One region of the Paenibacillus terreus genome, then DNA from elsewhere that is predicted to be linked to it. Evidence: riboswitches for the same ligand, from Rfam matches in the RefSeq annotation. Region 1 holds a riboswitch; each other region holds the start of a gene.
The links. A riboswitch is a leader RNA that binds a small molecule or an ion and turns the genes downstream of it on or off. The one in region 1 is predicted to bind thiamine pyrophosphate.

Region 1 (3,276 bases):
CGCCTGCCATACCAACAAAAAGAAGAGGACCGCCACAACGGGCGGCCACACGCTTCTGAACACGGAATAGAGGCTCTCTTTCCGGCTCATGGACGGTACTTCTCGGTCAGCTTGTCCATGCTGATTCCACTTGGGTTGTGGGCAATTTTAATCTGGGAAATCACACTTGGAATTCCCGCTTCAGTGAGCGCTGTGTGCATCTCCTTCACGACGTTCAGCAGTTCGTCCAGCTCGCCCTCCATGGTCGTCTCCAGCGGATTGACCTGATGTTTGACGCCTGAGCGCTGGATCACCTCGATCGCTTTGTCGACGTAAGGAATGGTGTCCTCTCCGCCGGGGGTTTTGGGAATCACCTGAATACTCAACAATGTGCTAGCCATGGAAAACCGTCTCCTTTCCGGGTCAAATCAGGATTTGCCGTCTTCCGGCAGGAAATCATTGGTGAAGGCTTTATCAGCCTCCAGTGGCTTGTCAAGCAGCTTGCGTTCATACATCCAATCGGCATAGTTCTTCCAAACCTCCGCCTTCTGGATGCCCCACTGCGGAGCATCGTCCTGGTAGCGCGGGCTCAGCCATTTCTGGCTTGCCAGTACAAGCTCTTTATCCAGCTCGGGCACGGCTTTCGATAGAACTTCCGCCGCCTTTTCCGGCTGGTCAATGGCATATTGATAGCCTTTGGCCGTGGCACTCATGAACGCTTTTACAAGCTCGGGGTCATTTTTAATGGTATCTTCATTTGTAACGATGACCGGTGTGTAATAGTCCAGACTCTTGGAGTAGTCCTTGACATATAGCATATCAAGCTGCTCACCGCGCAGCTCGGCTTCAATTCCTGTCCATGCATAGAAAATCCAGGCGAAATCGATATCACGCTTGACTGCAGTGAAGTAATCCGCATTACCCATGTTGATGTTTTGGACCTTGCTGACATCGCCACCATCCAGCTCCATAATGGATTTCATGACAGCCTCCTCAACCGGGGAGCCCCAGCCGCCGTATTTCTTGCCTTCAAAATCCTTCGGGGACTTGATGCCGCGATCCACTGGCGCGGCAAAGCCGGACGTATTATGCTGAATCACGGCCGCAATGGAGACGAGCGGAACGCCCTGTGTGCGAGCCTGGGTCACGCTTTCCTGATAGCTGATGCCGAACGGAACCGCATTGGAGGCGACCATCTGATCCGCGCCGCCTTCTCCGGGCTGTACAATCTCCACATTCAGACCGGCTTGTTCATAGTATCCCTGGTCTTTGGCCACATACAAGCCGGTATGGTTGGTGTTGGGGGTCCAGTCCAGCACCACCTTTACGTCTTTCAGCTTTCCGGTTGCCGAACCGCCGCCGCCGGAAGGTCCGGAAGCATTCGTATTCTGTGGAGCGGACGATTGCCCTCCGCAGGCTGTCAGAATCAGGAGCAGGGAACATACCGCGCCAAGGCCCCATTTTTGCAAAGAAAACATTTTTTCTTCTCCCCTCTTTATTACCCGTGCTCTTCCTGCAATGCTTGTCATCTGCCGTGATCCTGCAAAAAAAGCGCCCCGTTGTCCGGGGCGCCTGTAATCTACCAAAGGAAAGGATGACGATGCCAAAAAGGCATGTCACTCTATTGCGATTCCTACGCTGGCATTACCCAGATCAGGTTGTAAGGGTCAGTGTCTGGGGACACAATCTCAGCCGGCCGATTCCAGCACCCCTGGCATGTTGTATGAAGGAGCATCAAGACGGCAAGCCGCTGCCTGGATGCGTCCGCATTGTTGAAGATTTTGCGGGTTCAGTAATGATGAACTAACGTTGATTATATGCCTTCCCGCCCGGAGTGTCCAGAGGGGGGAGTGGGCGATTTAACGGACCCGGGGTGGGCACCGCCTTCCTTTGGGTTACAATATGTTACATTAACTTACACAGAGCCGTGGTTTGGGATAAAAACTCTATTCATTTTCTCATGCTTCGATTAGAATGAGAATCAATCAGGTGATTTTTTTATGATAAGATTTACAAGAGGTGTGCATAGATTTTACATACACAAATTACAATCATTGCTTGTGGGTCTTGCCTTCTGCCTATGCAGGGATAAATCGCCTGATTATTTTTTAGATTATAGAATTTTTAAGTTTTCAGCGGAGCTGAACAATTCTATAATCGCAAGAAAAATTTCCGCTTATCGCGGTCTGGCTTCTGTGAAAGTACATCGATGGGCATTTATCTTACATTAGGAGGGGTTAATCTTGAAATTTCGGAAAAAAGGGTTGAAGAGCCTGGCAGCGACAATTGTAGCGTTCAACGTGCTTGCACTGCCGGCCGTGCCGACCTGGGCTGCTGAAGGCAGCGCTGAGGTAAAGCTGCGTATTATGCAAACGACCGACCTGCATGTGAACCTGCTGAACTATGACTACTATACGGACAAGCCGACAGACGAATATGGGCTTGCCAAGACAGCCACACTCATCAAGCAGGCGAGGGGGGAAGCCAAGAACAGCATGCTGTTTGACAGCGGCGACCTGATTCAGGGCAATCCGCTCGGAGACTATGTGGCGAAAATCGACCCGCTTAAGGACGGAGAGACCCACCCTGTATACAAAGCCATGAATCTGCTGGACTATGATGCCGCCACGCTGGGCAATCATGAATTCAATTACGGACTCGATTATCTTCAGAAAGCGCTTAAGGGTGCCGATTTCCCTTACATCAATGCCAATGTATATGTTGATGACGGGGACAAAGATGAAAGCAATGATAAAAACTATTTTACGCCATACCGGATTATCGATAAAAAAGTCGTTGACGAGGACGGGACGGAGCACACGCTTAAAGTCGGGGTGATCGGTCTGCTGCCTCCGCAGATCAATCAATGGGACGAGGCCAATCTGAAAGGAAAGGTTATTGCCAAAGATATTGTGGAGACGGCGAAGAAATTTGTTCCGCAAATGAAGGCGGACGGGGCGGACATCGTGATTGCGCTCGTGCACAGCGGATATGAGGACACCCCCGAGACTCCGAACATGGAGAATGCGGTTAAATATTTGAGCCAGGTGGACGGCATTGATTCCATCCTGTTTGGCCATGCTCATAAGGTGTTTCCAAGTGCAGCCTTTGAAGGCATGTCAGGTGTTGATGTGGGAGCCGGAACGATTAACGGAATGCCGGCTGTTGAATCCGGTTACTGGGGGGACAACCTGGGTGTTGTCGATCTGGATCTGGAATTGAAGGATGGCAAATGGACTGTCGCGGACTCGCAATCCGTTGCCCGCCCGATCTATGACAAGACCAGCAAAGCATCCC
Region 2 (3,276 bases), on a different contig from region 1:
GAAATGAGTTTATTAACTGTAGAAGACGTTTCCCATAATTTTGGGGACAGGACATTATTCAAAAATGTATCGTTCCGCCTGCTGCCGGGAGAGCGTGTCGGTCTGGTGGGAGCCAACGGTGTCGGCAAATCGACGCTGATGAATATTTTGACAGGACAGCAGCTGCGTGACAACGGCAAAGTCGAATGGACGCCGAAGGTTCGTTACGGTTATCTGGACCAGCATACAAAGCTGACGCCGGGTAAGACGGTGCGCGATGTGCTCAAGGATGCGTTTCTGCCGCTGCTTGAGCTTGAGAAAGAGCTGAATGCCATTACAGATAAAATGGCCGAAGCCTCGCCGGAGGAGCTTGAAGTGCTGCTGGAGCAGATGGGAGAAATTCAGGAGCAGCTGGAGATCGGCGATTTTTATCTGATCGATGTGAAAGTGGAGGAAATGGCCAACGGCCTTGGGCTTGGCGCCATCGGACTGGACCGCGATGTAGCGACATTAAGCGGGGGACAGCGCACGAAGGTGCTGCTGGCCAAGCTGCTGCTGGAGAAGCCGAATGTGCTGCTGCTGGACGAGCCGACGAACTACCTGGACGTTGAGCATATCGAATGGCTTACGCGTTATTTGAAGGATTACCCTTATGCCTTTATGCTGATTTCCCACGATACTGAGTTTATGAATCAGGTCGTCAACGTCATTTATCATCTGGAGTTTGGCAAGCTGAACCGCTATACGGCCAACTATGAGAAGTTCCTTGAAATGGCTGACATCCAGAAGACGCAGCATATCGAGGCTTATGAAAAACAGCAGGAGTATATCAAAAAGCAGGAGGACTTCATCCAGCGCAACAAGGCGCGTGCCTCCACATCCGGCCGGGCCAAGAGCCGTGAGAAGCAGCTTGATAAGATTGATCGGATAGACAAGCCGGAAGAAGCGGCAAAGCCGACGTTCCAGTTCAAGGAAGCGCGGGCCAGCGGCAAAACGGTCTTTGAAGGCATTGACTTTGAGATTGGCTACAGCCACCCGCTGCTGCCGAAAATGTCCATAACCATTGAACGGGGCGAGAAGATCGCCATCGTCGGTTATAACGGTGTCGGCAAATCGACGCTGCTCAAAACGATTCTTGGCAAAATCCCTCCGCTGAGCGGCAAAACCTATACTGGAGATTTTCTGTATCCAGCCTATTTCGAGCAGGAGGTTCGCCCTGAGCGGATTACACCGCTTGACGATGTGTGGAATGAGTACCCGCATCTGAATCAGCATGAGGTCCGTGCCCATCTTGCCCGCTGCGGACTGAAAAATGATCACATTACCCGTCCGCTGTCCGCCCTTAGCGGGGGAGAGCAGGCCAAGGTACGTCTCTGCAAGCTGCTGATGCGTGAAAGCAACTGGGTGCTGTTTGACGAACCGACGAACCATCTGGATGTGGTGGCAAAGGATGAGCTGAAACGTGCGCTGAAGGAATATAAAGGCACCGTGCTGCTCGTATCCCACGAGCCCGATTTTTACAAGGATTGGGTAACGAGAGTATGGAATGTGGAAGAGTGGTCGGCGAAAGCCTGATGTGCAGAAAAGTGCAGCTTTGGACTTTTCTGAATGAAATATGATGCACGTCTAGGCAAGTGAACGGGATTGTGCTACCATGAAATGGGATTACAAAAGCATATAAAGTCATACAGGCGATTAATCAGACCTGTATCACACTGGGGGAGCCGCGGCCGGCGGCTGAGACGGAAGAAATGCATTCCGGACCCTTTGCACCTGATCTGGATCATACCAGCGTAGGGAAGTGGACATTAGCCGAATACAGAGTATATGCGTCCCGCTTATGAGCGGGGTGCTGTTCCTTGTAATCGGTGAACATTCAAGTTCAGCCGCTTCCTGACCGGGAAGCGGCTTTTTGGCGTTCCCGAATCACTGTCATGGAGGCAACAAGCTAATGGAACTTCACCTTATTACGGACGGCTGCCAAAGCGCTGAACAAACGGCAGACATTATGCGGCTGATTGAACCGGAAATCGATCTGCTTCATATTCGGGAGAAGCAGCTGAGCGCTGCGGAACTGTATGCATTTATGTCCACGGTGTCGGAGGGCGTCTGCTGCCCGCCGTCCAAGCTCGCGGTTAACGACCGTGTGGATGCGGCGCTGCTGTTTGGTGCCGGGGCGGTACAGCTCACTTCTCACAGCCTGCCGCTGCCGCTTGTAAAGCGGATGTTTCCGGAGCTGCGCTGCGGGGCATCCGTCCATTCGCTGCCGGAAGCGCTGGCTGCAGAGCAGGCGGGGGCCGATTATGTGCTATTCGGCCATATATACGATTCCCCTTCCAAGCCCGGGCTGCCGCCGCGGGGATTGAGCAGCCTGGAAGAGCTCTGTTGTGCCGTCTCCATACCGGTTATCGCGCTTGGCGGCATTCAGCCTCAGCATGTGCCGGATATCAAGCGGGCAGGTGCCTCCGGAATTGCCGTGATGTCAGGTATCTGGAAGGCGGAAAATCCGGCAGAGGTGGCAAAGGAATATAGAAGTTTGCTCATGACTTGAAGCAGGGTGTAACAGATCAGATGAATCCCGATAAATACAGGAAAATGGGAGGAGATCGGTATGTGCTATTCGGCAGACTGTACTGTGATCGGTGCGGGAGTGATCGGCAGCTCCATCGCCTATCAGCTGGCGAAGCGGGGCTTCAAAACGATGCTGATCGAAAAATCGGTTCCGGGTCAAGGGGCCACACGGGCGGCGGCGGGAATGCTGGCCGCGGAGTGCGAGGTTTTTGCCCATCCGCAGCTGGCCGCATTGGCACTGCGCAGCCGCGATCAGTTCGAGAAACTGGTGCGGGAGCTTGAAGAGCTGACAGGACTGGCAACAGGTTATACCACCACAGGCTTCGTGATTCCTGCCCGGACTCAGGAGGATGCGGCACGCTTGTCGGCTATGGCTGGAAGCAAGGATGGATCTGCTGCGGAATGGTGGGATGCCGCAGAGATTTCCAGAAGGATTCCCGGCTTGTCAGGGCAGGCACTCGGGGGCTTGTTCCGCGAGCGGGAAACCCAACTGCTTCCGCAGCGGCTTGCACAGGCTTTGGTGACAGGTGCGGAAAAGTATAGTGCCGAACTGCTGACGGACACAGCAGCGGAAGACATTTTGATCATGGACGGAAAGGTACGCGGTGTAAGAACGAGCAGGGGGGACATCGCATGTCCGAATGTTGTGATCGCAGGGGGACATGATGCATCAAAGCTGCTTGATAATTACGGCATAAGCCCGGGTATGTATCCTGTCAAGGGAGA
Region 3 (3,276 bases), on a different contig from region 1:
GCAATCTGCGTCAGCTCGCCCAGCGTCGCCAGTTCAGCCATCTGAGCTTCATCGTTGGCATCGTAAATGCTGCCCGGACGCAGACCATCCCCGAGCGAAAAGGCAATATCATAGGTCTTCATGATTTCACAGATCTCTTCGAAGTGTGTATACAGAAAGTTCTCCTGGTGATGGGCCAGGCACCACGCTGCCATGATGGACCCGCCCCGCGATACGATGCCCGTCATCCGTTTGGCGGTCAGCGGAATATAACGGAGCAGCACGCCGGCATGAATCGTAAAATAATCCACTCCCTGCTCCGCCTGCTCAATCAACGTATCCCGGTACACTTCCCAGGTCAGCGCTTCGGCCTCCCCATTGACCTTCTCCAGCGCCTGATACAGCGGCACCGTTCCGATTGGCACAGGAGAGTTGCGGATGATCCACTCGCGAGTCGTATGGATGTTGCGGCCTGTTGACAGGTCCATCACCGTATCTGCTCCCCATCTTACAGCCCAGGTCATCTTCTCCACCTCCTCCTCTATGGAGGAGGTTACCGCCGAGTTGCCGATATTGGCGTTGATTTTAACATGAAAATGGCGGCCGATCAGCATTGGCTCACTCTCCGGGTGGTTGATGTTCGAGGGCAGTATGGCCCTTCCGCTGGCCAGCTCCTGGCGTACAAATTCCGGATCAACCCCCTCCCGGATCGCCGCAAATTCCATCTCCGGTGTTATCATTCCCCGGCGGGCATAATGCATCTGGGTGACATTGCCCCCCGGCTGCGCGCGCAGCGGCTGGCTGACAGCACCCGGAAACTCCTCCGCAGGGCGGGTCCCTGCCCGAAGTCCGTTATCCTCAGGCTTCACAGCCCTGCCTTCGTAACGCATGACATCCCCTCTCTCCTCAACCCACGCCCGGCGCAGCTTGGGCAGTCCCTTGCGGATATCCGCCTGATACGACGGGTCGGTCATGGGACCGCTGGTGTCGTATACACGCAGCGGGGCATTATGCTCAATCCCCTGCGGTGTATGGGTGTCATGCAGTGCTATCTCTCTTTCAGGCACGAGGATATCCGGTCTTGAACCCTGGATATAGACCTTAGTGCTGGCAGGAAAGGTCCCGATTACCGTATTTGTGCTGCCCTCCGCTGCTGTTTTCCGCTTGCTCTCTGTCATTTGCTTATTCCTCCCGAGTCGCCAAATTCCTCATCGGGATCATACCGGAGAAAAAATGATGCTGTCGGCCGGCTGCAAAATACGGACCAGCACGCTGCCTTGTCCTTGCGGGTAGCGGCGGTACGATGTACATTTTGCAGCAAATGAAAAAGCCGGTTCCCGAGGGAACCGGCTGTATACAAACAGGCTCCGTGCACAGCCCGGGTCATTCCCTGACTGCAGCACATACTGCCCATCCATTTGATTTCATTGGCCGGTTACTTCCCTACGCTGGTATGATCCAGATCAGGTGCAAAGGGTCCGGAACCTGGAACGGTTCCATCTCAGCCCGGTACTACGGGCCCCCCCAGTAACTTCGGCAGCTTCATGCCGCCGATCAAAACTATGCTGTTCACAGGCGGATGGCTCCGCCTTCCAATTCAGGTTAGCCTAAAAGGGACGGTTTGGCAACCCCTTAAGGAAGCAGCATGCCCATTTCCTTGCCTGCCTCCACGATAACAGGGGCAAATTCATGCAGGGTCTCGGGCGACAGCCTGCTCACCGGACCGGAGACGGAGAGAGCCGCTGTAATCTCCCCTCGATGATTCATAATCGGGGCGGATACGGCCGCGGCTCCGGGCTCGCGCTCTTCATAGCTTGTGGCATAACCCTTGGCCCGTATTTCCTCAAGCTGCTTCCAGTATGCTTCATCTCCGGCCAAAGTCTGCAGCTCGGGGCCCTTCTTCAGCTGCTCCAGCTCCTCCGGCGAAGCGAATGCCACCAGCACCTTGCTTGACGCGCCTACGGACAGAGGCATGCGGGCTCCGACGGTCGCCACACGGCGTATGGCCTGTGTACTCTGTACAGCCTGGATACGGATACGTTCATCTCCATCCCGTATATACAGGCTCACCGTTTCCCCCAAACGGTCGCGCAGCTTCTCCATCAATGGCAGCAGCAGCACCGCCGGGTCCTCATTGCGTGACATATGGGTCGACAGCTCCCAGATCCGAATGCCCAGCCGATATTTTTCCGTAGCTGTATTGCGGATGACAAAACCTCTTTCCTCCAGCGTCGTGAGCAGACGGTGAACCGTGCTTTTGTGCAGCCCGATTTTTGCCGCAATTTCCGTCAGCCCCAAATCGGTGGCTTCCGTAAAACACATCAAAATGTCCAGGGCCCGTTCGACAGCACGAACGGTCAGCTTCCGGTCCTCCATGGCGCCCCCCCTCTCTCCCTTGAATTTAGCGATATGTTCAACAGACCACTAATGGCTGCAGACAGTCAATTTTTCAGCCTATTCGTTTCACTTAATGAAACCGGGTTACATAAATTATATATAATATCAGGATACACTGTAAACTGTTTTAGCGGCAGCGCGGTATATATGAAAGAGGCAAATATTATCATTTGCTGTCGAATTGACTTTGGTGCTGCGGCCTTTTACGATTAAGTATGTGGTGCTGATACAGCACGCCCAAACGAACTTTATTAATGATCAAGGAGGCTCTCCGATGATTGCGACACCCCAGGGCGGCACATCCGTGCAGCCTGCTGTCAACGAGCCGCCCGCCCAGCTGTCACCCCGGTTAATCCGGTTCAAGCATATCATCATTGCGCTTGTATTGTCGGTTGTATTCTTTTTTATGTTTTGTTTTATCGCGCTGCATGCGTATATCGTCTGGTTTTTGTCCAATCCGACTGTAGCCCCCCTGTACTCCAATCCGCTGCTGGCCAAGGACATGGCATATGAGGAAGTGACCTTTCCCGCCAAGGACGGCAGCCGCATGATGCAGGGCTGGTATATCCCTGCGCCGAATTCCAATAAAACGATTGTCTTCAGCCACGGTTATGGCGCAAACCGCGAGGAAAGCTGGATTCCCATGTATGATCTGGCCCATTATGCGCACAGACAAGGGTTTAATGTCGTAATGTTCGATTACGGCTTTGCCTCCCAGACCAACAGGGAGGTTGCTACGGGAGGCCGGGCTGAATCTCAGCAGCTGCTCGGCGCCATTCAGCTTGCCAAGCAGCGAGGAGCCCAGGAAATTATCGTCTGGGGCTTTTCCATGGGGGCAGGCACTGCTCTTCAGGCTGGCCTGCAGACCAAAGACGTGAATGCCATGATCCTGGACAGCGC

Region 2: another riboswitch for thiamine pyrophosphate. It lies ahead of ACE5KN_RS12450 (thiamine phosphate synthase); the one in region 1 lies ahead of ACE5KN_RS25660 (ABC transporter substrate-binding protein).
Region 3: another riboswitch for thiamine pyrophosphate. It lies ahead of ACE5KN_RS17650 (hypothetical protein); the one in region 1 lies ahead of ACE5KN_RS25660 (ABC transporter substrate-binding protein).

Annotation. Positions count from the first base shown of each region.
Region 1 is NZ_JBHIRX010000019.1:86,165-89,440, reverse strand. Features, by position in the region: gene ACE5KN_RS25670 (ABC transporter permease) at 1-90, opposite strand, end outside; gene ACE5KN_RS25665 (MTH1187 family thiamine-binding protein) at 87-380, opposite strand; gene ACE5KN_RS25660 (ABC transporter substrate-binding protein) at 408-1,457, opposite strand; TPP riboswitch at 1,592-1,702, opposite strand; gene ACE5KN_RS25655 (bifunctional 2',3'-cyclic-nucleotide 2'-phosphodiesterase/3'-nucleotidase) at 2,223-3,276, shown strand, end outside.
Region 2 is NZ_JBHIRX010000005.1:280,187-283,462, forward strand. Features, by position in the region: gene ACE5KN_RS12445 (ABC-F family ATP-binding cassette domain-containing protein) at 4-1,554, shown strand; TPP riboswitch at 1,687-1,796, shown strand; gene ACE5KN_RS12450 (thiamine phosphate synthase) at 1,931-2,530, shown strand; gene thiO (glycine oxidase ThiO) at 2,591-3,276, shown strand, end outside.
Region 3 is NZ_JBHIRX010000009.1:206,980-210,255, reverse strand. Features, by position in the region: gene thiC (phosphomethylpyrimidine synthase ThiC) at 1-1,157, opposite strand, end outside; gene ACE5KN_RS17650 (hypothetical protein) at 1,197-1,397, opposite strand; TPP riboswitch at 1,403-1,515, opposite strand; gene ACE5KN_RS17645 (IclR family transcriptional regulator) at 1,612-2,355, opposite strand; gene ACE5KN_RS17640 (alpha/beta hydrolase) at 2,651-3,276, shown strand, end outside.